DNA from 4 places in the Cupriavidus phytorum genome. Region 4 is predicted to be linked to each of the others. Evidence: predicted binding sites of a transcription regulator. Region 4 holds the regulator's gene; each other region holds the start of a gene.
The links. The regulator sigma-54, encoded in region 4, starts transcription at its own class of promoters, with help from an activator protein. The targets are predictions, from matches to a motif close to TGGCANGNAANCTGCTTT.
Positions count from the first base shown of each region.

Region 1 (7,439 bases), on a different contig from region 4:
TCCCGATCCGATGCTGTGGCGATCGTGCCCCGCGCGCGCGGGGCCGTGCCGCCGTTGTTTCGCTCAGCTCTTATGCAGCTTGAACACCCACACCGAGCCGCCCTGCTCCAGGAAATTCACGCGCTTGGCGACCTCGCCGCCCCACAGCGGCACCGCGCCGCCCCAGCCCGAGACCACCGCGACGAACTGCTCGCCGTTCTCTTCCCACGTGACCGGCGGCGCGACCACGCCGCTGCCGGTCTGGAACTGCCACAGCTCCTTGCCGGTCTTGGCGTCGGCGGCCTTCAGGTAGCCTTCCGGCGTGCCCCAGAACACCAGCCCGCCCGCGGTGGTCATGGCGCCGCCCCACAGCGGCGCGCCGTTCTTGACCTCCCACACGATCTTGCCGGTCTTGGGATTGATCGCGCGCAGCGAGCCGATGTAGTCATCGTTGAGCGGCTGGATGGTGAAGCCCGCGCCCAGGAAGGCGGCGCCCTTCTTGTAGCTGATGGGCTCGTTCCAGATGTCCATGCCCCACTCGTTGGCGGGCACGTAGAACAGGCCCGTCTGCGGGCTGTACGCCATCGGCTGCTGGTTCTTGCCGCCGAGGAAGCCGGGTGCCGCAAACACCGACTTGCCCTTCTTCTCGCCGTTGGCGGCGGCCGGGTCGCCGGGGCGGCCCTCGGCGACGTAGTTGGGGCGGCCGCTCTTCAGGTCGATGCCGGTGGCCCAGGTGATCTTCCTGACGAAGGGAAAGGCGTTGACCAGCTTGCCGCTGCTGGCATCGTTGACGTAGAAGAAGCCGTTGCGGTCGGCCTTGCCGCCCATGCGCTTGCCGTCCAGGTCGAAGGTGACGAACTCGTTCACGCCGTCGAAGTCCCAGCCGTCGTTCGGGGTGTTCTGGTAGTGCCAGACGATCTTGCCGGTGGCCGGATCGAGCGCCACGGTGGAGGCCGAGTAGAGGTTGTCGCCCTTGCGGATATGGCTGTTCCACGGGCCGGGGTTGCCGGTGCCGAAGTAAGCCAGGCCGGTTGCCGGGTCATAGGTGCCGCCCAGCCACGTGGCCGCGCCGCCGGTCTTCCAGGTTTCGCCGGGCCAGCTGGCGTTCTGGGTGCCGGTCATGCCGATCTCGGTCTTGTTGCCGTCCTTGTCGTACTTGTAGCCCATGTGGCCTTCGACCACCGGCCGCGACCACACCAGCTGCCCGGTCCTGGCATCGCGCGCGTCGACGCGGCCGACCACGCCGAATTCGCCGCCCGAGATGCCGGTCAGCACCAGGCCCTTGGCCACCAGCGGCGCGGCCGTGTACGAATAGCCGGCCGCGTAGTCCTCCAGCTTTTCCTTCCACACCACCTTGCCGCTGTTCTGGTCCAGCGCTACCAGCTGCGCGTCGAGCGTGCCGAAGATCACCAGGTTGTCGTACAGCGCCGCGCCGCGGTTGACCACGTCGCAGCACGGCATGATGCCTTCGGGCAGGCGGTGCTCGTACTTCCACAGCTTGCGCCCGGTCTTGGCGTCGAGCGCGTAGATACGCGAATACGAAGCGGTGACGAACATCTTGCCGTCGTGGATCAGCGGCTGCGATTCCTGCCCGCGCTGCTTTTCGCCGCCGAACGAGAACGACCACGCCGGCACCAGCCGGCCCACGTTCTTGGTATTGATGCGCGCCAGCGTGGAATAGCGCTGGCCCTGCGGGCCCATGCCCCACGACAGCACGTCGCCAGGGGACTTCGCATCGTTCTCGATCATGGCGTCGCTGACCGCCGCCTGCGCGGCTACGCTCGCCGCGGCGGCCGCGATTGCCACGACCGCCAGTCCAACTCGTATCGTCCTCATTGCCATCTCCTCTCTTGTTTTCGATTTCGCTGGTGCGCCACTGCGCCACACACCAGCACGCAAATGGCAAATCCCATGCCAGTGGACCGGGGCCCGATCACGCGCCCTGCAGGCCCGCCGCACGGTTGCGGCCCGCGCCAGCGTGCAACACTGCGTTGCAGCTGCGCCAGAATTGAACAGCCAGAATCGGTGCCTTCACCGCGCCAGCGCGGCTTCCTCGTGCGCCGGGTAGAGATGGATCACGTTGCGCAGATACTCGGCGGGCAGCGCGCCCCAGCGCGCATAGGGCTCGGGCACCGGCATGGCCATGACCTCGGCCAGGTCGCGTCCCTGCGCCGCCGCCTCGCGCAGTCGCGTGTCGAGCCATTGCAGGTAGGCGCGCGTCTGCGCGATAGCTTCCGTGCCGCCCAGCGCGGGCCCGTGGCTGGGCACCAGCAGGCGCGCCCCGCTCTGCTCCATCAGCGCCTGCAGCCGTGCCAGGCTGTCGAGCCAGCGCCCGATGTGCGCGTGCGGCGTGGTCGGGATGCGCTCGCGGAATACCAGCCCGCCGGCAAAGACGATGCCGGCATCCCGGTCCAGCAGCACCAGGTCCGCGTCGGTATGGCCTTGCAGGCGGATCAGTTCCAGCGTGCGGCGGCCGATCGTGCGTGGCCCGGCCTCCAGCGCATGCACCGGCGGCGCGGGTTCGGTGCCGCGCATCCAGTCGCCGCACAGGCGGTAGAGGTTGTCGGCATAGGCCGCGCCCTCGCGGCGCGCGCCGTCGATAGTGGCGGGCAGCGCGCTGCCGCCCACGTCGGCATAAGCCTGGTTGCCGAAGAAGTAGTCGGGATGCAGGTTCAGGTTCAGCACCAGCCGTACCGGCGCGCCGGTCAGCGCGGCGATGGCGCGGCGCTGCTGCTCGCCGTACTCGCGCGAGGGGCCGGTGTTGATCACCACCACGCCGTCGCCGGTGTCGATGAAGGCGGTATTGATGATGTTGCAGCCATTGGCCGGCGCGAAGTCGGCATTGGCGCCTTCCAGCAGCCACACGCCGGCGGCGATCTCGCGCGGCGCCAGGCGGTAGTCGGGCGGCTGCGCGGGGGCGGCCAGGACCGCGGCAGTGGCCAGCCACAGCAGCAGCGACGGCAATACGCGCTTCATGGCGACACCCGCGCCGCGATGCGGTTGCCGTTGTTGTCGTGGCCGGCCACGGTCAGGCCCGGCACCACCGCCTCGCGCAGGTCGAACGAGAAGATCGGGTTCTCGGCCACGGGCTCATGCAAGGTCAGCCGCAACAGCGGCTGCCGCGCCGCGTCGGCCAGCACCAGCGTCTCGAGATGGAACGCCGGGATGCCGGCGACCAGGCCGGTGTCCATCGGGTGCATTACACGCAGCCGCACGCGTGCGCCGGCATCGCCCAGGGCCGGGAACACGCGCGCCTCGACCCGGTTGAGCGTGCGGCTCCAGCTGCCGTCGCGGCGGGTAGCCCCGGGCACAGTGCAGCCACCGCCGCCGGCATCGACCCACGTGCTGCCGACATGCCAGGTGCCGTCGCGCGTGCGCGCCGCCACCCGCACCGGCGACGCCTGCTCCAGCTTGAAGCGGAACGACAGCGACGGCCGCACCCGCAGCGGTTCGAACGCCAGCACCGGGCGGATCGGGTTGCGGTCCACCGCCACCACGATGCGCTCGACCTCGCCCAGCGCCGACGCGTCGAAGGCGATCGGCACGCGCATGGGGTCTTCGGCAAAGGCGGGCCCGGTGACGCGCACGCGGCTGTCGAACACCACCGGGCCCTGCTGCAGCAGTTCCTTGTGGATCCAGGCCCATTGCGGCGACTGCATCGGATCGCTGTGCATGATCGCGGCACCGGTGCCGGGCGCGGCTGACACCGTGGCGCCGGCCAGCCCCAGCCATGCCAGCGCCAGCAGCGCCATGCCCTGCCGGCGGCCGGTCATGCCGGCGCCCCGCGGCGCGCCAGGCCGCGCTGCGGGTCGTAGCCGCGCAGCGCCAGCGCGAAAAAAACCACCGCGCTGGCCGCGACGATGGCCAGGCTTTGCGGCGCCAGCTGCCCGTACAGCGCAAAGCGGATCGCCTCGACCGCATGCGTGAACGGGTTCAGCCGCGCCAGCTGGTACACCGCCTCGGCGCCCGACTCCTGCAGGCGCCACAGCGGATACAGCGCCGAGCTGATGAAGAACATCGGGAAGATGACGAAATTCATGGTGCCGGCAAAATTCTCCAGCTGGCGCACATAAACCGACAGCAGCAGGCCGAGCGCGCCCAGCATCAGCGCCGCCAACGTCATCGCGCCCAGGCCGGCCAGCAGGTGCAGCGGCGCGAAGCGGATGCCGAAGCCCGCCGCCACCAGCAGGAACACGGCCATCTGCAGCAGCGACAGCAGCGTGCCCGCCGCCAGCTTGCAGCCCAGCAGCCAGCCGCGCGGCAGCGGCGCGGTCAGCAGCAGCCGCATCACCCCCATCTCGCGGTCGTACACCATCGCCAGCGACGACTGCATGCCGTTGAACAGCGCGATCATGCCCAGCAGCCCGGGCGCGACATAGACCTGGTATTCGATGTAGCTGTCGTACGGCGGCGCGATCGCGACGCCGAGCGCGTTCTGGAAGCCCGCGGCGAACACCAGCAGCCACAGCAGCGGGCGCACCAGCGACGACAGCAGCCGCCCGGGCTGGCGCAGGTACTTGCGCAGCTCGCGGCCGCAGACCGCGTGCAGCGCGCGCCAGCGATGGCGCATCGACGGGGACAGGGTCGCGGGCATGGTCATGGTGTCAGGTCGGGGCGCGGCACGCCGTATCGGCTTCGTCGGCGCCCAGGGTGTCGAGGTTGTTCTTCGGATGCAGCACGCCTTCGACCGGCGCGGTGCCGATCACGCCGTCGGGGTGCGCCAGCATCAGCGGCTGGCGCAGCTGGCGGTCCCAGCGCCGGAACGACAGCGGCGGGCCCTTGAAGCCGTCCACCACCACCTGCCCCGCGGCCAGCGCCTGCGCCTGCGCGGCAAAGCCCGCGGGCTGCCGCACCACGCTCTCGGCAATGGCCTTGACCGCGATCCAGGCGGCCCAGTCGTAGCCGGTCATCGGCCGGCCCGCGGCGCGGGCGAAGCGCCGGTTGAGCTGCGGCCCGCCGTTGCGCTCCCAGGCCCAGTGCCAGGCCTGCGCGCCCAGGCCGCTGGCGCCCACCACCGGGCGCGGCAGCTGCGTGGCATAGGGCAGGCCGCGCGCGAACTCGCCGTCGGTGTCGGCCACCACCACCACGTCGTAGTCCGCGCCGCCGGTCAGCAGCCTGACATTGGCCTGGTTGCGCTCGCGTGGATCGTTGGACAGCCGGAACGCGCGCTGCGCGCTCCAGGCGATGCCGAAGCGCCGCGCCGCGCCCACCAGCGCGTCGCGCTGCGCGGCGTCGGCCGCCGTGGGGCCGCTCAGCAGCAGCGCGCGGCGCCACTTGCGCGCGGCCAGGTACTGCATCAGCGCGTCGGCACGCATGCGCAGGCTCGGCAGCGTATGCAGCAACACCGGCGCGCAGCCGGCGCCGCGCAGCGCATCGTCGTCGGCCGAGACATTGAACAGCAGCGCCTCGCCCGGCCGGACCGCGCCCGCGGCGGCACGGACCGAAGCCGGCGGCAGGTCCAGCAGGATAAAGCGCGTGCCCTGGCGCGCCAGCGCCGCGACCAGCGTGGCCACCTCGGCTTCGGTGCGGGCCTGCTGCGCCTCGACCCGGAGCGACTGGCCCGCGGCCTCCAGCGCAAAGCGCGCTTCCGCCGCCGCCACCCGGGCGGCGTCGAGCGCGCTGCCCTGCGGCTGGTCGGGATAGCGCTGCGCCAGCCGCCGCGGCGCATGGCGGGCATCGTCGGCCAGCGACACTACCGCCACGCGCACCTCGGCGGCATGCAGTGGCGACGCCAGCACCGCCGCAAGCGTAAAGGCCAGCACCGCCAGCGCGCGCTCAATCATCGATCGCCACCGAATGCGGCACGCGGCCCGCCTTGAGCGTGGCCACCGCCTTGCGGCTGGCGGTGTCGACCACGCTGACATCGTCGGACAGCCCGTTGGCGACGTAGAGCCGCGCGTTGTCGCGGCTCAGCGCCAGCCCCCAGGCGCGCCGCCCCACCAGCACGTAGTCCTGCACACGGCGCGACGCCACCTCCACCACCGCGACATGGTTGGCACGGCCCAGCCCGATATAGGCGTGGCTGCCATCGCTGCGCGCCGCCATCCCGACCGGGGTCACGTCCTCGGCGCGCATGCCGCGCGGCGCGAAGGCGATGGTCTGGACCACCTCCAGCGTATCGGTGCGGATCACGCTGACGCTGGCCGACAGCTCATTCGAGACCCACAGCTCCTTGCCGCCGCGCACCAGCAGCAGCCGGCGCGGCCGGTTGCCGACGCGGATATTGCGCACCACCTTGCGCGTAGCGACGTCGACCACATGCACGAGGTTGGCGACCTCGGAGGCCACGTACACCTGCCGTCCGTCCGCGCTGACCCTGACGCCCTCCGGTTCCTCGCCCACCCCGACCGCGAACACGCGCTTGCCGGAACCGGTGTCGTAGGCCGACAGCAGCGCATCCTCTTCATTCGACACGTAGAGCGTGCGGCCATCCTGGCTCAGGTCGAACAGCTCCGGGTCGTCGCCGACCGGCAGCGACGCCACGGTCTTGCGCGTGGCGACGTCGACCACGTCGACGCGGTGGTCGTCGCTGCAGGCCACGTACAGCCGCGCGCGGTCCGGCGACAGCTGCAGGTGGCGCGGCCGCCGGCACTGGCGCCACGACGCCAGCTGCTGCCCGCTTCCGGCAGCGTAGGCGGTCAGCGCGTCGTCCTTTTCGCTGGAGACAAAGACCTGGCCGGTGGCGGCGCGCGCGGCGCCATCCTGCGCGCCTTCGGCCAGGCCGGCGGCAACCAGCAGCGCGGTGGCCAGCAGCCAGGCGCCGGCGAGCCAGGCGGGGGATGGCATCGGCTTCATGCAGCGAGCTCCGTTTGCGCCGCGCGGATGACCGACGGCGTCATGGCAAGAAATGCGGCTTCCAGCGTCGCGGCCGCGGTGACGCCCAGCAGCGCGGCCGGGGTGCCGTCGAAGCGAACCGCGCCGCGATCGAGCACGATCACGCGGTCGGCCTGTTCCACCTCCTGCACCAGGTGGGTGGCCCACAGCACGCCGGCGCCGGCGTGTCGCGCCAGCCGCCGGGTCTCCGCCAGCAGCTGCACGCGCGAGGCCGGGTCCAGCCCCACCGTCGGCTCGTCGAGCAGCAGCATGGCCGGCTCGTGCAGCAGCGCGCGCGCCAGCTCGACCTTGCGCCGGCTGCCGCCCGACAGCTCGCGCACCGGCGCTTGCGCGCGCGGCGCCAGGCCGAAGGCCTGCAGCAGGCGCGCGCTCCGCTGCGCCGCCTCGCGCCGCGGCAGGCCGTGCAGGTCGGCATGGAAGCGCAGGTTGGCCAGCACCGACAGGTCCAGGTCGATGGCGGGCTGCTGGAACACGATGCCGAGTTGCGCCAGCGCGCGCACCGGGTCGCGCCGCATGTCGCAGCCCATCACCGTGACCTGCCCGGCATCGGCGACGAACAGGCCGCTGAGGATCTGGAACAGCGTGGTCTTGCCCGCGCCGTTGGGCCCCAGCAGCGCCACGAACTC
Region 1 is NZ_QKZN01000011.1:73,954-81,392, reverse strand. It holds gene C7416_RS23385 (PQQ-dependent methanol/ethanol family dehydrogenase) at 64-1,815, opposite strand; gene C7416_RS23380 (quinoprotein relay system zinc metallohydrolase 1) at 2,011-2,955, opposite strand; gene C7416_RS23375 (quinoprotein dehydrogenase-associated SoxYZ-like carrier) at 2,952-3,752, opposite strand; gene C7416_RS23370 (ABC transporter permease) at 3,749-4,579, opposite strand; gene C7416_RS23365 (type 1 periplasmic-binding domain-containing protein) at 4,584-5,762, opposite strand; gene C7416_RS23360 (PQQ-dependent catabolism-associated beta-propeller protein) at 5,755-6,774, opposite strand; gene C7416_RS23355 (ABC transporter ATP-binding protein) at 6,771-7,439, opposite strand, start outside.
Region 1: a site for sigma-54 is predicted at 1,879-1,896, ahead of C7416_RS23385 (PQQ-dependent methanol/ethanol family dehydrogenase). Genes of this name have one in related genera too.

Region 2 (7,439 bases), on a different contig from region 4:
ACCCGTCCGGCCACAGCGCCATCGGCTGGGCCTGGGCGCTGATCCTGACCGAGATCGAGCCGGCGCGCGCCAATGAACTGCTGGCGCGCGGCCAGGCCTTCGGGCAAAGCCGCGTGGTGTGCAACGTGCACTGGCAGAGCGATGTCAATGCGGGCCGCACCATGGCGGCGGCCACGGTGGCGCGGCTGCATGCCGATCCTACCTTCCGCGCCGACCTGGAACGGGCACGCAGTGAAGTGGCTGCCGCACGCGCAGCCGGAGCGCGGCCATCGCGCGATTGCCAGGCGGAGACCGCGGCGCTGGCCCGCTGATGACGGGCCCTGGCCGGTGCGCTTACTTCACCGGAATCACCGTGCCGGCCGGCACCGGCACGGCGGTCACGCTGTTCTGCGGGCTGCCGCTGACAATGCGGTCCGAATACGTCAGGTAGACCAGCGTATTGCGCTTGCGGTCGACCGCGCGCACCACGTGCAGCGCCTTGAACAGGATCGACATGCGCTCCGAGAACACATTGTCCTGCTGCTTGATCGGCGCCTTGAAGCCGATCGGACCCACCTGCCGGCAAGCGATCGAGGCCTCGGGCGGGTCTTCCGCCATGCCGAGCTGGCCCTTGATGCCACCGGTGCGGGCGCGCGACACGTAGCAGGTGACGCCGTCCACCTGCGGGTCGTCATAGGCTTCGATCACGACCTTGTCGGAGCCGGTCATGCGGAAATTGGTGCTGACGCTGCCGATTTCCTCGGCACTGGCCCCCGCGGCGGCGCCGGCGCAGGCGGCGGCGAGCAGGAGGCGAACGAGTGGGTGGCAGGACTTCATGGCTGTATCGTGCATCGGCACTCAGTTCACCGACGACTTGATGTCGCCGTGACGCTTTTCCATTTCCTGGCGCAGCGCGCGGCGCTGCTGCGCGGCGGCAAAGCGCTGGCGCTCGACTTCGTCGCGCGGCTCCAGCGGCGGCACCTCGGCGGGGGTGCCGTTGTCGTCCACCGCCACCATGGTGAAATAGCAGCTGTTGGTATGGCGCACCAGCTTGCTGCGGATGTTCTCGGTCACCACCTTGATGCCGATCTCCATCGAGCTGCGGCCGGTGTAGTTGACCGATGCCAGGAAGGTCACCAGCTCGCCCACGTGGATGGGCTGGCGGAACACCACCTGGTCCACCGAAAGCGTGACCACGTAGCGGCCGGCATAGCGGCTGGCGCAGGCATACGCCACCATGTCCAGGTACTTGAGGATGGTGCCGCCGTGGACGTTGCCGGAGAAGTTGGCCATGTCCGGCGTCATCAGCACGGTCATGGAAAGCTGGTGGGACAGGTCATTCATGATGCGGGATACGAAGATTGCGGGGGCGGGATTGCCGGCTGCGGGCGCCGGCAGTTTAACCCGGATCGCCGCGCCGTTGCCGGCTGGCATGGCGCGGCGCCGGCAACCGGCCTGCCGGCGCATCGGGCCCGGCGGGCGCGTCCGGCACAAAAAAAAGCGGCCTGCCAGGCCGCTTCTTTCGCTATGGACGCAAACTGCTTACTTTTTCTTGTTCACGGCGTCCTTGAAACCCTGGCCTGCCGAGAACTTGACCGTCTTGGCGGCCGGAATCTTGATGGTTTCGCCGGTGCGCGGATTGCGGCCGGTACGGGCAGCGCGCTTGCCGGCGCTGAAGCTGCCAAAACCCACCAGCGTTACAGAATCGCCCTTTGCCACTGCCTTCTTGATACTGTCCAGCGCTGCGTTGAGCGCACGCTCGGCGGCGGCATTGCTCAATTCTGCTTCCGCGGCGATGGCCGATACCAGTTCACCTTTATTCATGGCTGATTTCCCTTGTTGGTCGTCGTCACCGATGTGCGTGCCTCGCGGCAGGCCATCGATCGGCGCAGTCTAATCTGCCCTTCGCGCGTTGAGCAATCCCCAGTGGCACCAATGCGACAAAAAAACCCGCAAATCCTTGCTTGAGGCCGGTTAGCGGGCAATTTCCACTGCTGTTCGCACTTGCCAGGCGCCGGTTTTTGCCAGGCCGGACCCGCGCCGGGACCGGACGCCCGCAATCGTGCCCTCAAAGCTAAACAGCATAGGACAGATTCCCCGAAATGGGGCGACGCACCATAACGGATCGCCAGGACGCACCTTGCCGGCTCCATTCTGGCGCAGGGGCGCCCGCCGCCGGCAACGTCCGGACAACACCGCCCGCGGGGAACGATCCCGCGTGCGGCATGCCGGTGCGGCTTTTTTACCCGGCTCGGTGCAAACGGCACCAGGATGCGGCCGTCTGTGGAACGCTTTTTGCATACTGGTGCGCCCATTTTGAGCATGAGATCACTATGGACAACTGGAAGACCGGCACCGACGCGCTGTTTATCTTGCTGGGCGCCATCATGGTGCTGGCCATGCACGCCGGCTTTGCGTTCCTCGAACTGGGCACGGTGCGCAAGAAGAACCAGGTCAATGCACTGGTAAAGATCCTGGTGGATTTCGCGGTTTCCACCATCGCCTATTTCTTTATCGGCTACACCCTTGCCTATGGGGTGCAGTTCTTTTCCGGCGCCGAAACCCTGGCCCAGAAGAACGGTTATGAGCTGGTCAAGTTCTTTTTCCTGGCGACCTTTGCCGCGGCAATTCCGGCGATTATCTCCGGCGGTATTGCCGAACGCTCGCGTTTCAATCCGCAACTGGTCGCCACCTTCGTGCTGGTGGGCTTTGTCTACCCGTTTTTCGAAGGCATGGTATGGAACCAGCGCTACGGCGTGCAGGACTGGATCGCGCGCGTGGCCGGCGCCCCTTTCCACGACTTTGCCGGTTCGGTGGTAGTGCATGCGCTGGGCGGCTGGATCGCGCTGCCGGCGGTGCTGCTGCTGGGCGCGCGCCGCGGGCGCTACCAGAAGGATGGCCGCATCAGCGCGCATCCGCCCTCGAACATCCCGTTCCTGGCGCTGGGCGCCTGGATTCTGGCGGTGGGCTGGTTCGGCTTCAACGTGATGAGCGCGCAGACCGTCGACAAGATCAGCGGCCTGGTGGCGATCAATTCGCTGATGGCAATGGCCGGCGGCACGCTGGCCGCCTGGCTGGCCGGACGCAACGATCCGGGCTTCGTCTACAACGGGCCGCTGGCCGGCCTGGTGGCGGTCTGCGCCGGCTCGGACCTGATGCATCCGCTCGGCGCGCTGGTCACCGGCGCCGTGGCCGGCGCGCTGTTCGTCTATATGTTCACGCTGGCGCAAAACAAATGGCATATCGACGATGTGCTGGGCGTGTGGCCGCTGCACGGGCTGTGCGGCGCCTGGGGCGGCATCGCTGCGGGCATCTTTGGCGCGAAGGCGCTGGGGGGACTTGGCGGGGTGTCGCTCGGCGCGCAGTTGCTCGGCACCTTGCTTGGCATCGTGGTAGCGCTGGCCGGCGGCACGCTGGTCTATGGCACGCTGAAGCGGCTGGTGGGCATCCGCCTCGACGCCGAGGGCGAGTTCAACGGCGCTGACCTGACGCTGCACCGGATTTCCGCGACCCCCGAGCGCGAAACCAACTGGTAATACCCGCCAGCGCCTTTCCGATATCAAGGGACGAGCCGTGCAAAGCGTCTTGTCTTAACAATTATTTGCTTGCACTTCCGCGCACGGCCTCTCAATAATTGCCGTGCCCAGGAATTGCGCGCAACGCGCAGGGGCTCGCACGCCGCAGCCGGCTGGTTTGGGGGATGTTGGGCCGGCGGCTGGCCGGTTACACCAACACGAAAGGAATACGCCGATGGACGCCTCTACCTTCGACAACCTCAAGACCCTGGTGGTCTCCTACGCCACCGAATTCGGCGTCAAGATCCTGGCGGCCCTCGCCTTCTGGGTCATTGGCCGCTGGCTGATCCACTTTGTCGTGCGCCTGGTTCAAAACGCGCTCGGCAAGCAGAAGGTCGATCCGACGCTGTTGCGCTATGTCGGCTCCATCGTCACCGTGACGCTGAACGTGGTGCTGGTGATCGGCATCCTTGGCTACTTCGGCATCCAGACCACCACCTTTGCCGCGCTGATCGCTGCGGCCGGCGTGGCCATCGGCATGGCCTGGTCGGGGCTGATGGCAAACTTCGCCGCCGGCGCCTTCCTGGTGGTACTGCGGCCGTTCAAGGTGGGCGACTTCGTCACCATCGGCGGCGTAACCGGAACGGTGCGCGAAATCGGCCTGTTCGCCACCACGCTGGACACGCCGGACAATGTCCAGACCGTGATCGGCAACAACAAGATCTTCAGCGACACCATCCAGAACTTCACCGCCAATGCGTTCCGGCGCGTGGAACTGAAAGCGCAGCTGGCGGGCAGCACCGACGTGGCCGAGGCGGTGGCGCTGCTGAAGACCCGCATCGCCGAGATCCCCAACGTGCTGGCCGAGCCCCCGGTCGACGTAGAGATCCTCGAGTTCACGCTGGTCGGCCCGGTGCTGGCGGTGCGGCCCTATTGCCATAACGACCATTACTGGCAAGTCTATTTCGACACCAACCGCGTCATCCGCGAGTGCTTCGGCCAAGCCGGCTACGCCGCGCCGATGCCGGCGCACATGGTGGTGGTGCAACAGGCCGGGGTGCCGCACGCCGCCGCGGAGCAAGCCGCGGCGCAGCAAGCCGCCTGAGCCGGCGCGGCGGCGGATTCAGCGGGTGCCCGGGCGCGCGCGTGCGCCCGAGCGCCCGTAATGGCGCATCAGCACCGCACCGGCGCCGCACGCGGCCATCACCACGCCCAGCGGCAGCGCGCTGCCGTCGCGCCACACGCTGACCGCGGCGCCGCCGAGCGTGCCGAGCGAAAACTGCAACGTGCCCATCAGCGCCGAAGCCGTGCCGGCGCGATGCCCCTGGTGTGCGAGCGCCAGCGCCGAGGCATTCGGCGAGACGCAGCCCAGCGCGCCGATAAACACGAAGAACCCGCCCAGCAGTACCGGCAGCTCCGCCATCCCCGCCGCCGCGGCCAGCGCCAGCACCAGCCCCGCGCCCAGCGCCGCCAGCAGCGTGGCCCCCAGCACCTGGTCGAGCGAACGCCCGCGCACCAGCCGGCCATTGAGCTGCGACATCGTGATCAGCCCGAGCGCATTGGCGCCGAACACAAAGCCATAGTGCGACGGCGCGATGCCGTGCAGTTCGATCAGCACAAAGGGCGAGCCCGAGATATACGCAAACATGCCGGCCGAGCCGAAGCCGGCCGACAGCGAATACCCCAGGAACTCGCGGTCGCGCAGCAGTTCCGCGTAGCTGCGGGCGACGGTGCCGAGCCGCAGCGGCGCTACATGGCCGCGGTCCAGCGATTCCTCCATGCGCAGGTGGACCAGCAGCAGGATCAGCAGGCCGGCCCCCGCCAGCACCCAGAAGATGGCGCGCCAGCCCGATACGGTCAGCACCGCGCCGCCGATGATCGGCGCCAGGATCGGCGCCACCCCCATCACCAGCATCAGCGAGGAAAACGCCCGCGCCGATTCATGCGCCTCGAGCCGGTCGCGGATCACCGCCCGGGCCATCACCATGCCGGCGCAGCCCCCGAGCGCCTGCAGGAAGCGCCAAAGCATCAGCGATTCCACGTTGCGCGCCAGCGCGCAGCCCACCGCGGCGATGACGTAAAGACATAGCCCGACATAGAGCGGCGGCTTGCGCCCGAAGCGGTCGCTGAAGGGACCATAGAAGGCCTGTCCGACCGCCAGCCCGACCAGGAAGGTGCCCAGCGTCAGCTGGACCTGGCCGATGTCGACGCCCAGGTCGCCCGCCAGCGTCGGGAAACTCGGCAGGTACATGTCGATCGACAGCGGCGCAATCGCCATCAGCGAACCGCAGATCAGCAGCCAGGCAGGGAAACGCGGCGTCGACGCGGCGCTTGGGGAATGAGGCATGGAGGACAGTATCCGAGGGCGATGGCGCTGCCGTGCGCGGCCGTGCGGCACGGGCAGCCCCGGGGAAAGACGCAATTGTTGCACAACATAACCAATGGAGCCGCCGACACGGTGACGCTGGCATGCGGCAGTTGGTGCGAAAAACCGGCCTGCCGGATTTTCATTGCCGAAGCCAGGTCCGGCAAAAGCTGGCTAGCCTGACAGGATTGAGGAATTGTTGTGACAGGCCAGGGTGTTCACGGTCATCGCATGACCGCAATGCGACGACGCTGACGGGGCGCGACTTTCATGCGCGCCGGGGTGGAGGGTACAATGCCAGCCTGTCGGCGTAAGACTCGCCGTCGGCCTCGCAGAGAGGGACGACAGTACAGGTCCCCGCAACATTAGCCTGCATGAGAATACGACAAACGCCGCTTTCCGCTTCGCTAGGCACCGCCGCTTTCGTGGTCGTGCTGCTGCTGCCGCTGCCCCAGACGGCCCAGGCGGCGCCGGCGCAGTTGCGCAATGCCAGCGTCCCGCTGCTGGTGCCCGCGACCGACGAAGCCGATCCCGTGGCGCGCATGCTCAAGGGCGCGGCCACCGGGCAGAACACCGGCGCCGCCGGCGTGCCCGAACTGCTGCGCAACGCCACCCGCCCCGACAACGTGCTGGCGCGCGCCTGCCGCCAGCTCAACGATGCCCTGCCGATCGAGATCGACGGCGAGACCCGCCTGCGCCGTTGCCAGTCGGTTCCAGGCAAACACGTATTGTTCCAGCTGGAACTGACCAACTACCGTGGGCCGATGCTGGACCTGGCCAGCTTCGAGGTCAACTACGCCGCGCCGCTGCAGCGCAATATCTGCGCCAACCGCGATGTCGAAATCCTGACCAAGCTGGGCGTCAGCATGTTGTTCCGCTACATGACCCGCAAGGACCGCGGCGAGCGCCGCATCGGCGACGTCTATATCAACGGCCCGATCTGCAGCGCAGCGCTGCGCTGACAGCAACCTGCCGCAAGCAAAAAAAAACGGCCCGCTGATGCGGGCCGTTCAAGTTTCTGGCAACTCGCTTCATGCCGCGCGCGGGCGCAGCGGCACCACGTTGGCGGCGCGCCGCACCAGCATGCGCGTGTCCTTCCAGCCGGCGTCGGCCAGCGGCGAGCCCCACACCAGTTCATGCAGGCGCGCCAGCGCGAACGGGTTGCCCAGCAGCACGTGCTTCTGCGCCGGCGTGAGCGCGCGCGGCCCGTGCGTCAGCGCATGCTCGACCAGGCTCTCGTGGCGCTTGCGGGCCGATTCCGGCTGCACCACGCGCGGCGTCGCGGTGGCGCACATCAGCGCGTTGGTGACCGGATCCACCACGGCGTCGACGAAGTTGGGCGTTTCGGCGGCATTTTCGACATGCTGCTGGGTTTCGACGATCTCGCGCGGCACCAGCGTTTCCTCCGGGATCATGAACAGCCCCGCGTTGCGCGAAGCGCGGCCCAGCGAGACCCGCGACAGCATTACCGACAGCGGGATCGACAGCGCCAGCGAGCCGACGATCGGCAACAGCCACAGCACATAAGACGGGTTCAGCCAGTACACCAGCCCGCCCCACGCCAGTCCCAGCGCGGTATG
Region 2 is NZ_QKZN01000016.1:30,045-37,483, reverse strand. It holds gene C7416_RS26180 (acid phosphatase) at 1-311, shown strand, start outside; gene C7416_RS26175 (CreA family protein) at 334-816, opposite strand; gene C7416_RS26170 (acyl-CoA thioesterase) at 838-1,323, opposite strand; gene C7416_RS26165 (HU family DNA-binding protein) at 1,522-1,803, opposite strand; gene C7416_RS26160 (ammonium transporter) at 2,313-3,515, shown strand; gene C7416_RS26155 (mechanosensitive ion channel family protein) at 3,730-4,599, shown strand; gene C7416_RS26150 (Bcr/CflA family multidrug efflux MFS transporter) at 4,618-5,841, opposite strand; gene C7416_RS26145 (hypothetical protein) at 6,234-6,821, shown strand; gene mdoH (glucans biosynthesis glucosyltransferase MdoH) at 6,891-7,439, opposite strand, start outside.
Region 2: a site for sigma-54 is predicted at 2,264-2,281, ahead of C7416_RS26160 (ammonium transporter). Genes of this name have one in related genera too.

Region 3 (7,439 bases), on a different contig from region 4:
TTCGTCGTCGTAGTACAGTTCGGCGCGGTTGCGCGCGCCCTGCACCAGCGTGATCGGCAGGGTCTCGCCGGCAGCCAGCAGGTCCAGGATCATCGCGCGCGGGCTGGACAGGCCGGAGCCGCCCGCCAGGAACAGCATCGGCACCTGCGCCGACTTGCGCACGAAGAAGCGGCCATAGGGCGCGGAGAATGACAGTTCGTCGCCGACCGCCAGCCGTTCGTGCAGGTAGCCGGTGGCCTGCCCGTCGGGCACGCGCCGCACGTGCAGCTCGACCAGCTCGTCCCCGGGCGCGTTGGCCAGCGAGAAGGCGCGCGGCTGGTCGCAGCCCGGCACCTGCAGGTTGACATACTGCCCGGCCTGGAAGGCCGCGCGCCGGCCGTCCCTGACGCGCAGCCAGATGCCCAGGATGGTGGGGGTCAGCGCGCGCGTCTCGACCACTTCGGCGCGATAGTCGGCCAGCGGCAGGCCCAGCGCATCGGCGTCTTCCTCGATATCGGCCTCGATCACCAGGTCTGACTGCGCGGTCGCGCAACAGGCCAGGCACTGGCCGTTGTCGCGCTCGAAATCCATCAGCGCGAAGGCGGAAGCGCCGCCCTGCTCGACCTCGCCGTCCACCACCTGCACCTTGCAGGTGGCGCACAGCCCGTGACAGCACGCGTGCGGCAGCCACACGCCGTTGCGCAGGCAGGCGTCCAGCACGGTCTGCCCCGGCGCGATGGGAATGGTCTGGCCGATCGGTTCAATCGTCAGCGAATACATCTCGGTCTCCTTGCGTACGAACCGTGGCGCCTCAGCTGCCGCTGCCGCCGATGCCGTCCAGCCCCGGCGTGCGGAAGCGGATCACGTCCTTGTGCCCCAGTCCGTTCTGCTCCAGCGTGCGGTCCAGGTCCGGCTGCCAGGGCTGGCCACCGCGCAGCCACTGCACCAGGCCCCAGTCGATGCGGGCAAAGTCGGGGTGATAGCCGTAGACGCCGGGCAGCACCTGCTCCACCACGTCGCGCAGCGGCATCGACGGCGCGAACGGGAAGCAATGCGGGGCGCAGAACAGCAAGTGGCCGTCCCAGCCGATATAGAGCAGGCGGTTGCCGTGGAACGCATCTTCGCGATCGGCGGGCGCGAAGGTGTAGTCGCCAATGGATACGACGGGCATGGTTGTCTCCTTATCTTGTTATGCGAGCGCTCAGGCGGCCGGCGCGATGCCCTTCCAGGCATTCCAGTTGCGCTGGTCCTCCGAGCCCTCGAAGTCCAGGTTGTCCGCGCCCGGGTTCAGCCGGTACCACGCGAGCACGTCGTCCAGCGTGGCGCCACCGCAGTTGCCCTGGTAGATCTGGTGCACCGGCAGCCACGCCTGCGCGTACTTGGCGGGCTCGTCGTCGAAGATGTCCTTGCAGCCGTCCGAGCAGAAGTGGAACTTCATGCCGTGGTAGCTGCTTTCGCGGTAGCAGGTCTGGGTCGGGTCGTCCGGCTCCGAGAACACCATCGGGATCTGGCAGGTCTGGCACAGCATCGGCAGCGTGGCGTTGTAGAAGCGCTCGCCGGCCTGCTGCCGCGCCTGCCAGTGCTCCAGGCGCGGCTTGTAGTAGCGCTCGAAGGTCTGCGGGTATTTCTCGGCCAGCCATGCCATCTCGTCGGCCCTGGGCACCCAGGTATGGAAGGCGGCGGCACCCGCATAGTTGTAGAACGTGGCCCAGGCCTCGTGCGTGATGCGGTCCTTGGTGCGGGTAGCCACGTCGTGGTACTTGGGCATGCGCAGGCCGTAGCGCTCCAGGTCCTTGAACAGTGCCCCGCCCGCCTGCTCGAAGTACATCTCCCACGCTTCGGCCCACGACATCACGCGCTTGGGCAGCATGTAGTCCATCATCATCCCGACCAGCGTCAGCAGGCGGAAGCCGCGCCAGAACCACTTGTCCAGCCACTTCTGCAGGATCGGGATGTTGCCGGGATCCTGCTCGCACAGGAACTTGACCACCTCCAGTCCCAGCGTCATGTGGCGCGACTCGTCCGACTGCGCCGAGAAGCCGAAGGTCACCGTGGCCATGTCGCCGTTGTAGGCCGCGCCGGACATGAACGGCATGAACAGCAGGTTGGTCAGCACGTACTCGAACGAGAACGAGATCGCGGTGATGAACTCGAACGGCCCCGCGCTCATCGCATCCTCGAAGTAGGACTTGGGCACCGACAGGTACCAGACCCGGTCGTGCATGTGGCGCCACTCGCCAAAACCGTGGAAGTACTTGTTGTAGACCGACAGCGTGTGCAGCTGGGTCTGGGCGTGGCGCAGCTCGTCGATCGACTGCATCTGCGCCGCCACGCGTGCGCCGGCGCCGCGGAAATGCCGGCCCAGATGCGCGTAGCCGCGATGCGCGGCGTATTCCAGCGGCGTCACGCCGGTCAGGAACAGCCGCAACGCGTTCAGGTAGCGCGGGTCGGATACGTTGAGGTGGCCGTTGTTCTGCACGAACGAATCGATGATCGCGTACAGCTTGCGTTCTTTCTCGGACTGGTATTTCCAGTAGGCATCCATGGTCATGCGGAACGGGTCTTCCCACTTGTCCCAGTCGTGGATGCGGATGCCCTCGTACTTGTCGAAGGGGAAGACCTTGTCCATCGGCTCGTAGGTCGTTTCCCAGGCCAGGTCCCGCGTCATCGAGGCGTACTTCTCGCGCAGGTTGAGCTTCTTGCGTGCGTCCATGATGTCTCCGTGATGTTTGCGATGCCGCGGCGCGGTCAGGCGTTCCAGCGCAGCGTGAAGGCGTCTTCGTCCTCGTCGATGTTTCCGCACAGCGAGATCAGGTTCAGGTGGATCTCCTGCAGGTCCCAGTCGCGGCCGAGCTTGCCGGCCACCAGCTCGCGCACGATGGTCAGTTGTCCGGGCGCATCGATCTTGACCATGGCGGGAAACTGCGACACCACCGCATGCGGGTTGGCTTCGGTAATGGCGTCGATGATGGGACGGGTGTCGTCGTTGTTCTGCAGGGCGATGTAGACGTTGGCGGCGGCGGTCATGGGTGGGCTCCGAGGGTCCATGGGTCAGGCGGCAAGGCCGAGCTTGCTCAGGCGCACTTCAAGCTGCTCGCGGCACAGCGCGACCATCTGCGCGCCATCGGCGCCGGTCAGTGCGTTGGCGACCGGCACCAGCGCTTCGGCCACCTGCGCGGCGGCGGCATGCGCCCAGCCGGACAGCAGCATGCGGTTGGCATCGGACTCGGCCGCGGCGGCCTGGACCACGGCGTCGACCCAGCGCGCATGCTCGTCGCGCCAGTCGTTCATGAACTCGGTCAGCACCGCCAGCCCGGTGCCGCAGGCGCGCGCGATGACCGCATCGGCGTGCTGGTAGACCAGCGGGTAGAGCAGCCCGTCGAGCACCAGGTTCTGGACCACGAAGGTCTCGAACCAGTCCGCGGTGACAAAGGTGTGTTCGACAAAGCGGCGCAGCGGCTGCCACGCGGCGCCCTCCAGCCAGGCCACCCTGGCCCGCTCCAGCGCGACGCCGGTATTGCCGTCGAGCAGCATGCCGATGCGCGACAGGTACTGGGCGATGCCCAGGCGATCCATGGCGCAATAGGTGCAGGCCTGCGTGATCGCCGTGCCCCAGCCGTAGTCGGCGCAATAGAAGTTGTTCATGTTGGCGCCCCACTCCACATGACGCAGCGGCAGCAGGCCCGTGGCCAGGCGCTCCTGCCATTCGCCCGGCAGCGCCTGCAGCAGGCCGCGCTTCTCGACGAAGGCAAAGCTCTTCTCGGCGGCGTCCTGCTGGCGCCCGCGCGCGGTCACGTAGGCGCCGTAGTAAAACTGGCGCGGGTCCTTCAGCGCATACCAGTCCTGCATCACGATCGCGGTGCGGCGCTTGTCGTACAGTTCAAAGCCGGGGTCCCAGGTGGGGCGGTAGTGGAAGTTCACCTCCGACTGCACGTCGTAGGTCGCCTCCTGGTAGCGCGACGCCGGCTTGTCGCCGAAACGGCGCGCGACATGGCCGTAGGTCTGGCGCAGCGGCTGGATCTGCTGGGTCTTGATATCGACTTGCATCGCTTGGTCTCCTGTATCCCTTCTCTTTGTGATGCGGTGGCGGCGGGTGGACGAGCCGCGTCAGTCGTCGGCTTCGGGCTGCGATGAGGCTTCCAGCGGGGGCAGGAAGCGCACGCGGTTGACGCAGCAGAAGGCTTCGAACATCGGCTCCGGCATGATCAGTTCGACGTTGAGCTCGGGGTCGGCCACGCTGAAGGCGAATTGCACGAACCCTTCCGGGGTACGGCCCTCGACCCGCACATAGCGCGGCGTGGCTTCGAACAACGGGACGGACGGGGTGGTCATGGCGCGCTCCTTGGCGTGGCTGGACGCGGGCCTTACTGCGAAGACCGTGCCAGCGGCCGCAAAGCGTTGTGGGACAAGGGGTGCGGGGAATCGGCGGGGCCAGCGTGCGCGTTTACCCGAAACGGCGGGCACGACAGCCATCGATGAATTGATGAAGCGGTCCGCGCGCCTTGATCAAATGATCAAAAGCCGCGCCGGGCGGGCGTTTGCGGGCAGCATGCAACGAAGGGGGCGATGGCGCTGCGGCGCAGCAGCGCATGCGGGACAGGAGAAGGAAAGGGCTTGATCTGTCAGCGGAAAATCGCTCGCGCTGCGCAGCATCGTGCGGATTCAGGGCGATGCATGGCCCGGGATCGCTTGCATCAAATGATCAAATGGAAAAGCGGAAGGGAAAGGAAGCGCGGGCCTCAGTCGCCGTGCCCATTCCCCCCGCGCGCACCCCGCGTCTTCCACCGATACGCCAGCTGCGGCCGCGTAATCCCCAGCAGCCGGGCCGCCTGGCTCATGTTGCCGTCGGCACGCTGCATCGCGGCCTCCATCAGCACGGTCTCGACATCGCCCAGCGCCAGTTGCTGCTCTGACATCTGATCCAGCAGCGCATGGACCGCGGCTTCGCGCAGGTCCGGCAGCGTGCCGCCCGCGCCCAGCCGTGGCGCGGTATCCAGCGGCGGCGCCACGGTGCCCGGCAGGAACAGGTGGTCGGCGCCGATCTGGCCGCCGTGGCTGGCCAGGATCACGCCGCGCTCGATCACGTTCTCCAGTTCGCGCACGTTGCCGGGCCAGTCATAGTGGCGCAGTTCGGCCAGCGCGCGGTCGGTGATGCCGACGATGCGCTTGCCGTGGCGCGCGCCGTAGCGGGCCACGAAGCGCTCCGCCAGCGGCCGGATATCGTCGAGCCGCTCGCGCAGCGGCGGTATCGTGACCGGGTAGACGTTGAGGCGGTAATACAGGTCCTTGCGGAAGGTGCCCTGCTTCACCGCTTCGGCCAGGTCGACATTGGTCGCGGCCACCAGCCGCACGTCCACCTTGCGCGCGGCGGTGCCGCCCACGCGCTCGACCTCGCCCTCCTGCAGCACGCGCAGCAGCTTGGACTGCGCCGAGGCCGAGAGCTCGCCCAGTTCATCCAGGAACAGGGTCCCCCCATGCGCGCGTTCGAAGCGGCCGGGCCGCGACTGGGTCGCGCCCGTGAAAGCGCCTTTCTCCACGCCAAACAGCTCGGACTCGATCAGTTCATCGGGAATCGCCGCGCAGTTCACCGCGACGAAGGGCTTGTCGGCGCGCGCGCTCACGCCGTGCAAGGCCTGCGCGAAGCGCTCCTTGCCCACGCCGGTCTCGCCCAGCAGCAGCACCGTCACGTTGCTGGCGGCCGCACGCTGCAGCAGGCCCCACGCCGCGCGAAAGCCGGGCGAGGTGCCGACCAGGTCGGCCGGCGTAGCCGCCCCGCCCTGCAGCGCGCGCAGGTGCTCGACCTCGCTCTGCAAGGCGATCAGGGTCTCGATCACGGGGTCGGGCTGGTACAGCGCCAGCGCCTCTGCGCCGTCTTCCCAGGCTTCCACCGGCTTGCCGACGATGCGGCAATGCGGGTGCCCGCAGGCAATGCACTCGACCTCGCGATACAGGATGGTGCGACCCATCAGCGCCGAGGTGTAGCCAGTGGCATAGCCGATCTGCATCCAGCAGGCAGGCTGGTCGACGATGCCGAACAGCTGCCGGTGCACGTCTCCCTCGAACGAGTCTTCCCACAGGAACTCGCCGTCGTAGATGCCGGCGGCGATGTCGATATCGACCTTGACCGGCGTGACCCGCACCACCCCCTCGATGGTATGCAGGCAAGGGCCGATCTCGAGCTGGCCGAAGTCGCTGTGGCCCGCGCGCAGTTTCCTGGCCACTTCGGCATCGCGCATGCCCGAATGAAAGCCCATGCGCGTGAACAGCCCGCGCGCGCGCTCCATGCCCAGGGTGTCCACCAGTTCCTTGCGCAGCGCGGCCAGCGCTGCGGTGTGGATCAGGATCATGCGCTGCTCGTCCAGCCAGATCGCGCCCTCCTCCATGGCGAAGCGCAGGCGGCGGGCAAGATCGGCCAGGCCATCGCGCATGGTGGCCGAGAACTTGTCGGTTGAACTGCTCATTGTCTCCCCTCAGTGCCGGCGGATGATCCGCTCGAATGTGCCTTTCGGCTGGCATGCTACGCACATTATGTGCCAGGGAGAAAGAGATGGCGCGCCAGCGCCGCCGGTGCGCGCGGCGCTGGATGCGCCCCGCTGCGGGTCGCCGGCGACCATGAGCTATCGCGACGTTGACACCTCGCTGGTATGGCCGCGCACGGTGGCGTGGGGATGCAGCGGCGCCAATGGACGGCGTCAGGTTCCAGTAAACCGTGGCTTGCGCTTTTCCTGCCAGGCCAGCGCACCTTCGCGGATATCCTGCGAGCCATTGGCCGCGCCGATGTCGGCGGCCAGTGCCGCGGCATCCAGCGTGCCGCGGCTGAAGGCGTTCAAATGCCGCTTCATGCCCTGCACCGCCAGCGGCGCTAGGCCGGCCACCGTTTCGCTGATTTGCTCCGCGCGTTCGCGCAGGCGCTCGGCGGGCAGCAGCTCGGTCAGGAAGCCGCAGCGAAACATCTCGTCGGCATCGATGCGCTCGGCAGTCAGGAACAGGCGCTTGGCATGGTTCAGCCCCAGCCGGCTGACATAGCGTTCCATGCCGCGCTGGTAGAAATGCAGGCCCAGCCGCGCCGCGGGCATGAACATGTCGGCCGCATGGGTGCCGAGCCGGAAGTCGCAGGCGAGCGCCAGGTCGGTGCCGCCGCCGTAGACGCCGCCGTGGATCTCGGCAATGGTGACGGCGCGGCAGTCTTCCATCGCGTTGACCAGGGTCTCGAAACCTGCGCCGCGCTGGCCGGCCGCGAGCCGGCCGATATCGAAGCCGCTGCAGAAGTACTTTCCGCTGCTGCGCAGGCGCAGCACGCGCACGTCGCTGGCATTGACCGCCTCGACCTGCCGCTGCAGTTCTGCCAGGTCGTCCGGCCCCAGGCGGTTGGCCACTTCCGGGCGGCGCAAGGTGATCGTGGCGACATGACCGGCAATGTCGAGCGAAGGCAGGGAACCATCAGTCTGCATGGGCAATTC
Region 3 is NZ_QKZN01000006.1:143,787-151,225, reverse strand. It holds gene C7416_RS17145 (NADH:ubiquinone reductase (Na(+)-transporting) subunit F) at 1-759, opposite strand, end outside; gene C7416_RS17140 (phenol hydroxylase subunit P4) at 791-1,150, opposite strand; gene C7416_RS17135 (aromatic/alkene/methane monooxygenase hydroxylase/oxygenase subunit alpha) at 1,181-2,692, opposite strand; gene C7416_RS17130 (MmoB/DmpM family protein) at 2,728-3,006, opposite strand; gene C7416_RS17125 (aromatic/alkene monooxygenase hydroxylase subunit beta) at 3,031-4,026, opposite strand; gene C7416_RS17120 (phenol hydroxylase subunit) at 4,087-4,311, opposite strand; gene poxR (phenol degradation transcriptional regulator PoxR) at 4,719-6,440, opposite strand; gene C7416_RS17110 (enoyl-CoA hydratase/isomerase family protein) at 6,672-7,430, opposite strand.
Region 3: a site for sigma-54 is predicted at 4,346-4,363, ahead of C7416_RS17120 (phenol hydroxylase subunit). Genes of this name have one in related genera too.

Region 4 (7,439 bases):
GGTGACGCCGGTGAGTTCCATGCGGTATGGCTGGTAAGGCGGTGTTCGAAGCGCGTGGCGCTTGCCCGGTCTGGTGCCGGCCCGCTGCGGGGGAGTCAGTGGATCAGGGATGCCATGCGATCAGCAGTTCGTGCACGGCATCGGGCGTGGGCAGGGTCGCCAGGCCCTCGCGCATGTCGCGATCCGACAGCAGTTGCGCGATCTCGGACAGGATTTCCAGGTGCTGCTGCGTCGCCTGTTCGGGCACCAGCAGGAAGATCAGCAGCGAAACCGGCTTGCCGTCCGGCGATTCGAACGGAATCGGCTCGGCCAGGCGCATGAAGGCGGCAAGGGGCTGCTTCAGGCCCTTGATGCGCCCATGCGGAATCGCCACGCCGGCGCCCAGTCCGGTCGAGCCCAGCGACTCGCGCGCGAACAGGTTGTCGGTGACGATGGCGCGAGCCACGCCATGGTTGTTCTCGAAGAGGAGCCCGGCCTGCTCGAACACACGTTTCTTGCTGGTGACGCTGACGTCGAGGGTGATGTTGCCGGGTGGCAGCAATTTGGCCAAACGATTCATGGGCGATGCGCAGGATTTCAGTTAGCGGGCGGATCGTTCCGCCGGGCAGCGGCTGCCTCCCTGACCGCCGCCAGCGCGGGGAAGACGTCCGGCCCATTATAGAGCAGCGGCTACCCTTGCATTGTGCGGTGCAGCGCGTGCAGGCGCGGCCACGATTTCTCTCTCTTTGTATGGCGCAGCATACACCTTGACGCTGCGCTTGCGAACATTTCGGCTTCCATGCGTGGCAAGGTTTGCTCCGCTGCCACAGCCGGCACTGTGCCAGGGCGCAAAAAAGCCGCGCTTCGTGGCGCGGCTTGCCTGTGGAATCCTTGGTTCAGCAGCCCTCTGCGGAGCTGCCGGGCACGGGTTTATTGCTGCATTTGCGCTGCGGCCATCTGGTACTTGACCGCTTCACGGTCGTGGCCTTGCACGCGATCCTTGTAGCGAATCACCTGACGGTCCAGCTTGTCGACGAGTGCGTCGATCGCCGCATACAGGTCTTCGTGATGCGCCTCGACAAAGATGTCCTTGCCCTTTAGATGCAGATTGATTTCCGCGTACTGACGCCGGTCCTTTTCCTTGTGATTGTCGACAGAGAGCAGCACGCTAACGCCAATGACTTGATCGAAATGCCTGACGATTCGCTCCAGCTTCGTTTCCACGTACTCACGCAGAGGGGGCGTGATGTCCAGGTGGTGTCCACTGATCTTGAAGTTCATAGCGCTTCTCCTTCTGAAAGAGCCTCACCAGGCAGGCGGTGGGCTCGGCTACAAAGACTTGCGGAGATTCACTGCGGGGATCTTCAGGGCTTCGCGATATTTGGCAACGGTGCGGCGTGCGACAACGAAGCCTTGCTCACCCAGCAGTTCGGCGATGCGACTGTCGGAAAGGGGATTCCTCGGGTCTTCGGCTCCTATCAGTTGCTTGATCAAGGCGCGGATGGCCGTTGATGAAGCCGCGCCACCGGTTTCGGTGGACACGTGGCTGCCGAAGAAGTACTTCAGTTCGAAAGTACCCATCGGCGTGGCCATGTATTTATTGGTCGTCACCCGGGAGATGGTTGACTCGTGTAAACCCAGTGTATCGGCAATCTCCCGCAAAACCAAGGGGCGCATGGCGATTTCACCGTGGGTGAAAAAGTTCTTTTGACGCTCGACAATGGCCTGCGAGACACGCAGGATGGTGTCGAACCTTTGCTGGATATTCTTGATCAGCCAGCGTGCCTCTTGCAGCTTCTGCTGCAGTCCCGCGGTGCCGGTCTCGCCTTTGGCGCCGCGCAGGATCTGCGCATACATATCGTTGATGCGCAGCCTCGGCATCACATCCGGATTGAGCTGTGCGATCCAACCGCCGCCGCTCTTGCGCACGAACACGTCGGGCACGACGAAATCGGCTTCGGGGCGGCTGTACGCGTGCCCCGGGTAGGGCGCCAGCGAGCGGATCAGATCATGCGCGGCCTTCAGCGCGACTTCATCGACCTGCAGGGCCTTCTTCAGTCGCGTGTAGTCGCGTACCGCAAGCAGTTCCAGGTGATGGGTGACGATGGTCAGCGCCAGTTCGCGCTGCGGGTGGGTCAGGCGGCGCAATTGCAGCGCCAGGCATTCGGCGGCATTGCGCGCGCCCACGCCGGCCGGGTCGAAGCTCTGCAGCAGCGTCAGGATGGCGTGGACTTCGTCGGGGTCGAACTCGAGTTCTTCGGGCAGTTCCGCGCAAATCTCTTCGAGCGAGGCGCTCAGGTAGCCATCGTCGTCGAGCGATTCGATCAGGAAGATGGCGAGCCCCTTGTCGCGCGCCGAGATCTTCAGCGGCGTCAGCTGCTCCATCAGGTATTCGCGCAGCGTGGGCTCGGCATCGCGCAGCTGCATCGGCGTCTTTTCGTCCTCGTCGCCTTGCGGCCGGCGGGCGAAGTCGTCCAGGCTCCAGTCGCTGTTGCCGTAGTCGTCGCCGCTACTGTTGTCGCCGTAGCTGTCATCGGCGGCGCCTTCGGCGCGGGCGTCGCCATTGCCCTGGGGCTCGGCGGGGGCGGGCGCGGGCGCGCTCTGTACGTTGACCGAGCCATCGGCGGCCACGCGCAGCGGGCTTTCGATCCAGTCGTTCTCCCGCTCGAGCAGCGGGTTTTCCGTCAGCGCCTGTTCGACTTCCTGCTGCAGTTCCAGCGTGGAAAGCTGCAGCAGCCGGATCGACTGCTGCAGCTGCGGGGTCAGTGCCAGGTGCTGGGAGAGGCGGAGCTGTAGCGACGGTTTCATGCGACCTATTTTATGCGCATCTTTCCGATGTTGGAACGGAAATTGCTATCGCTTATGCGCCGTGATCGCCGCTGGCTCTCCCCGCCGCGCGGCCATGGCTGCCCGCGCCGGGCAGCCGTCTTGTCACATGCGGAAGTTCTCGCCCAGGTAGACGCGCCGCACGGCGTCATTGGCGATGATGTCTTCGGGCTGGCCCGCGGCCAGCACCGTGCCTTCGCTGATGATGTAGGCGTGGTCGCAGATGCCGAGCGTCTCGCGCACGTTGTGGTCGGTGATCAGCACGCCGATATTGCGCGCCTTCAGGAAGCTGACGATGCGCTGGATCTCGCCCACGGCGATCGGGTCCACGCCGGCGAAGGGTTCGTCGAGCAGGATGAAGCGCGGCGACGACGCCAGCGCGCGCGCGATTTCCACGCGGCGGCGCTCGCCGCCGGACAGCGACAGCGCCGGGTTGTTGCGCAGGTGCGCGATCTGCAGGTCGTCGAGCAGGGAGTCCAGGCGGCGCTCGATCTCGGCCTTGGCCAGCGGCTTGCCCTTGTCGATCTGCAGCTCGAGCACCGCGCGGATGTTCTCCTCGACGTTGAGCTTGCGGAACACCGAGGCTTCCTGCGGCAGGTACGACAGCCCCATGCGCGCGCGCTCGTGAATCGGCAGGCCGCTGATGTGGTCGCCGTCGAGCACGATGTCGCCTTCGTCCAGCGCCACGAGGCCGACGATCATGTAGAACGACGTGGTCTTGCCCGCGCCGTTGGGGCCGAGCAGCCCGACCACCTCGCCGCTCTTGACGTCGAGCGAGACGTCCTTGACCACCGTGCGCGAGCCATAGCGCTTCTTCAGGTGGCGCACGACCAGCGTGCTGCCGCCGGGCAGGACGGAGTTGGCTTCGACGACAGGCTTGTCGGCAATGGTGGCGGTATCGGTCATGGGTACGGTCAGGGTTTGTTGGCGGGCGCGGGCGCCGACTTCAGGTCCAGCGGCGAGCCGCCTGCGGTGCCGGACTTCTGGTCCTGACGCGGCGACAGCACCGCGCGCACGCGGCCGGACGGGTTGGCCGCAGCGGCATCGCCGCTGCCGCCGCCCGCCGCGGTATAGAGTTCCTTGCGGCTGTCATAGGTCAGCACCGCGCCGCGGATCTCGTCGAGCAGCTTGGCGCCCTGCAGCCGCGCCATGCGGGCATTGCCGATCAGCTTGGAGAATTCCTGCTTGCCGTCGTACTCGATGCGGTCGCCCCAGCCGTCGATGTATTCGTCGACGCCTTCGCGCTTCTGGCGGATATAGGCCTGCTTGCCCGGCTTCGACGTCGCCACGGCGAACTGGTAGCCCTCGGGGTCGGTGCGCAGCTCGGCGGCGTCGGACTTCAGGATCATGGTGCCCTTGGTCAGCACCACGTTGCCGGTCAGCGTATAGATCTGCTTGACGTCGTCATAGCTGGCGTTGTCCGCCTCGAGCACCATCGGCTTGTCGCGGTCCGCGCGCTCGGCAAGGGCAGGCTGTGCCAGCAGGCCGAAGGCCAGGGCCAGCGCGATCAGGGCCGGGGCGGTGCGTCGACGGGACGATGTCGTCAGGGAAGCGGTCATGTTGGCAGGGTTGCTTGAGGGCGTCTGGATGCGTGGTGGTGCGGTTTGCGCGGACTTTGGCGCGTGCGCTGCAGGGCGGTGCCGGCCGGCACCGCGTGGGCGGCTGCGCCGGACCGGGAGTCAGGACCCTGGCGCACGGCCGGGGGACGGCCCGGTGATGATGGTGCCGCGTACGTTGCCGAGCAATTGTACTTCGCGGGTGACGTTGTTGAAGATCAGTCCATTGGCGGTCATGACCGACGGGCCGCGCGTCAGCTTGACCGGCTTGTCGGTCTTGACGATGTCGTCATTGACCAGCAGCTGGAAATAGCTCGATGCCGCGGTCAGCTGCGGATCCTTGGACGGATCCTTGCCCTGCTGGCGCAGCACGTAGCCATTGCCGTACAGGTCGATCACCGTGCCTTCGGCGTTCATGCGGCCGATGTCGGCGCGCGCGGTCACCGGCGGGCGGTCCGGCTCGTACGCGCGCATCGCGGGACGCGTGACCTCGTAGGTCTGGTCGTCCTCGAAATGGACCATGCGCTCGCCGGTGAAGCGGATCTTGGTGCTGCCGTCCGGTGCCAGCTCGGTGGCCGAGAAGCGGTCCATGAAGTAATCCGGCTCGTGCTTCTTGGCGGTCTGCGCGGCCTGGTCTTCCTTGGGGGAGTTGATCTGGACCAGCCAGAACGTGCTGCCCGCCACGATGGCCATCAGCAGCAGCGGCAGCAGCCGCATGACGATGCCGCTGAGGGAGGCGAGAAGTGCCTGCATGGTGTCCTTGGCGTTGTGCTGCCGGTGCCGTCGGTGCGCCGGCTCAGATGACCTTGGCGCGGGTCAGGTCGTGGATATGCAGCGCGCCGGTCAGGCGCCCGTCGTCGTCCACCACCAGCAGCTGGTTGATGCGGTTGGCTTCCATCACCTGCACGGCTTCCACCGCGAGCTGGTCCTGGTTGACCACGTGCGGGTTGCGGTGCATGACCTCGCCGATCGGCACCGTCTTCCAGTCGCGCGGGGTTTCCAGCAGGCGGCGCAGGTCGCCGTCGGTGAACACGCCGATGGCGCGCCCGTCGGGATCGACCACCGCGGTCATGGCCATGCCCTTGCGCGTGATTTCCATCAGCGCCTGGGCCAGCGGCGTGCTTTCGCGCACTTCGGGCACGGCGTTGCCGGTGCGCATCACGTCGCGTACGTGGGTCAGCAGCTTGCGCCCGAGCGCGCCGCCGGGGTGGGAGCGGGCGAAGTCTTCCTCGCCGAAGCCGCGCGCATCGAGCACCGCCACCGCGAGCGCGTCGCCAAGCGCCAGCGCGGCGGTGGTGCTGGCGGTCGGGGCCAGGTTGAGCGGGCAGGCTTCCTTCTCGACCGCCGCGTCCAGGTGGACGTCGGCCAGCTTGGCCAGATTGGAGTCCGGGTTGCCGGTGACCGAGATCAGGCGGGCGCCGATGCGCTTGACGATCGGGATGATCGACAGCAGCTCGCCGGTCTCGCCGGAATTGGAGAAGGCGATCAGCACGTCGTCGCGCGTGACCATGCCGAGGTCGCCGTGGCTGGCTTCGGCCGGGTGCACGAAAAACGCGGGGGTGCCGGTCGAGGCCAGCGTGGCCGCGACCTTGCGGCCGATATGGCCGGACTTGCCGATGCCGGAAACGACCACGCGCCCGGTGCATTGCAGGATCAGCTGCACGGCATGGGCAAAGTCGCCGTTCAGGCGGCCGGAAAGTGCGGAAACCGCATCGGCTTCGGTCTGGAGCGTGTCGCGGGCGAGCCTGAGTGCTCGATCCGCATCGAAATTAGCTATCATGGCGACGAAGTATACCAACGAATGCGACCGCACCTTGGCCGACCCACGGCGCGCGTCGCGCTCGCCCGTGCTCGCCGTAGTTCCGCCGGCAGGGTGCCCGTGCCGGGTCGGCCGCGCGCCTTGCCGGTCACCCTGACCGCCTGATGCATTCTCCGCTGGAACTGACCCTGGTGCTGCTGGCCGCCGCCGTGTTCGGCGTGGTCGCGTTCCGCATGTTGCAGCTGCCGCCGATGCTGGGCTACCTGGCCGTCGGCATCCTGATCGGGCCGCATGCGCTGGGGCTGGCCAGCGACACCGCGCAAACCAAGTACCTGGCCGAATTCGGCGTGGTCTTCCTGATGTTCTCGATCGGGCTGGAATTCAGCCTGGCCAAGCTGCGCGCGATGAAGCGGCTGGTGTTCGGCCTGGGCGGCTCGCAGGTGGTGCTGTCGATGCTGGCGGTGGTGCCGGCCAGCTGGGCCTTCAACTGGCTGTTCCCGTTGTCGTGGCAGGCCTCGGTGGCGCTGGGCGGGGCCCTGGCCATGTCTTCCACCGCGATCGTGTCCAAGATGCTGTCCGAGCGCATGGAGCTGGAAAGCGAGCACGGCCGCAACATCATCAGCATCCTGCTGTTCCAGGACCTGGCGGTGGTGCCGCTGCTGATCGTGATTCCGGCGCTGTCGCGCGATCCGGGCGACCTGGTGATGGCGCTCGGCCTGGCCACGCTCAAGATCGTGGTGGCACTGGGCGCGATCTTCTTCCTGGGCCAGCGCCTGATGAGCCGCTGGTTCCATGTGGTGGCCGCGCGCCGCTCGCAGGAACTGTTCATGCTGAACCTGCTGCTGGTCACGCTGGGCATGGCGGCGCTGACCGAGCGGCTGGGCCTGTCGATGGCGCTGGGCGCCTTCATGGCGGGCATGCTGATCTCCGAGACGCCCTACCGCCACCAGGTGGAGGAAGACATCAAGCCGTTCCGCGACGTGCTGCTGGGGCTGTTCTTCGTCACCATCGGCATGCTGCTCAATATCCGCGTGGTGCTCGACCATATCTGGCTGGTGCTGGCGCTGCTGGTGGTGCCGGTGCTGTTCAAGCTGGTGCTGATCGCGGCGCTGGCACGCGTGTTCGGCTCGCGCCAGGGCGTGGCCATCCGCACCGGGCTGGGGCTGGCGCAGGCGGGCGAGTTCGGCTTCGTGCTGCTGAACCAGATCGACGGCCTGAACCTGGTCGACCCGGTGCTGATCCAGGTGATCCTGGCGTCGATGCTGCTGTCGATGCTGGCGGCACCGTTTCTGATCCAGTACAGCGACGCCATCGTGCTG
Region 4 is NZ_QKZN01000003.1:52,990-60,428, forward strand. It holds gene hprK (HPr(Ser) kinase/phosphatase) at 1-21, opposite strand, end outside; gene C7416_RS08635 (PTS sugar transporter subunit IIA) at 104-559, opposite strand; gene hpf (ribosome hibernation-promoting factor, HPF/YfiA family) at 910-1,260, opposite strand; gene C7416_RS08645 (RNA polymerase factor sigma-54) at 1,309-2,787, opposite strand; gene lptB (LPS export ABC transporter ATP-binding protein) at 2,911-3,711, opposite strand; gene lptA (lipopolysaccharide transport periplasmic protein LptA) at 3,720-4,364, opposite strand; gene lptC (LPS export ABC transporter periplasmic protein LptC) at 4,485-5,114, opposite strand; gene C7416_RS08665 (KpsF/GutQ family sugar-phosphate isomerase) at 5,158-6,141, opposite strand; gene C7416_RS08670 (monovalent cation:proton antiporter family protein) at 6,285-7,439, shown strand, end outside.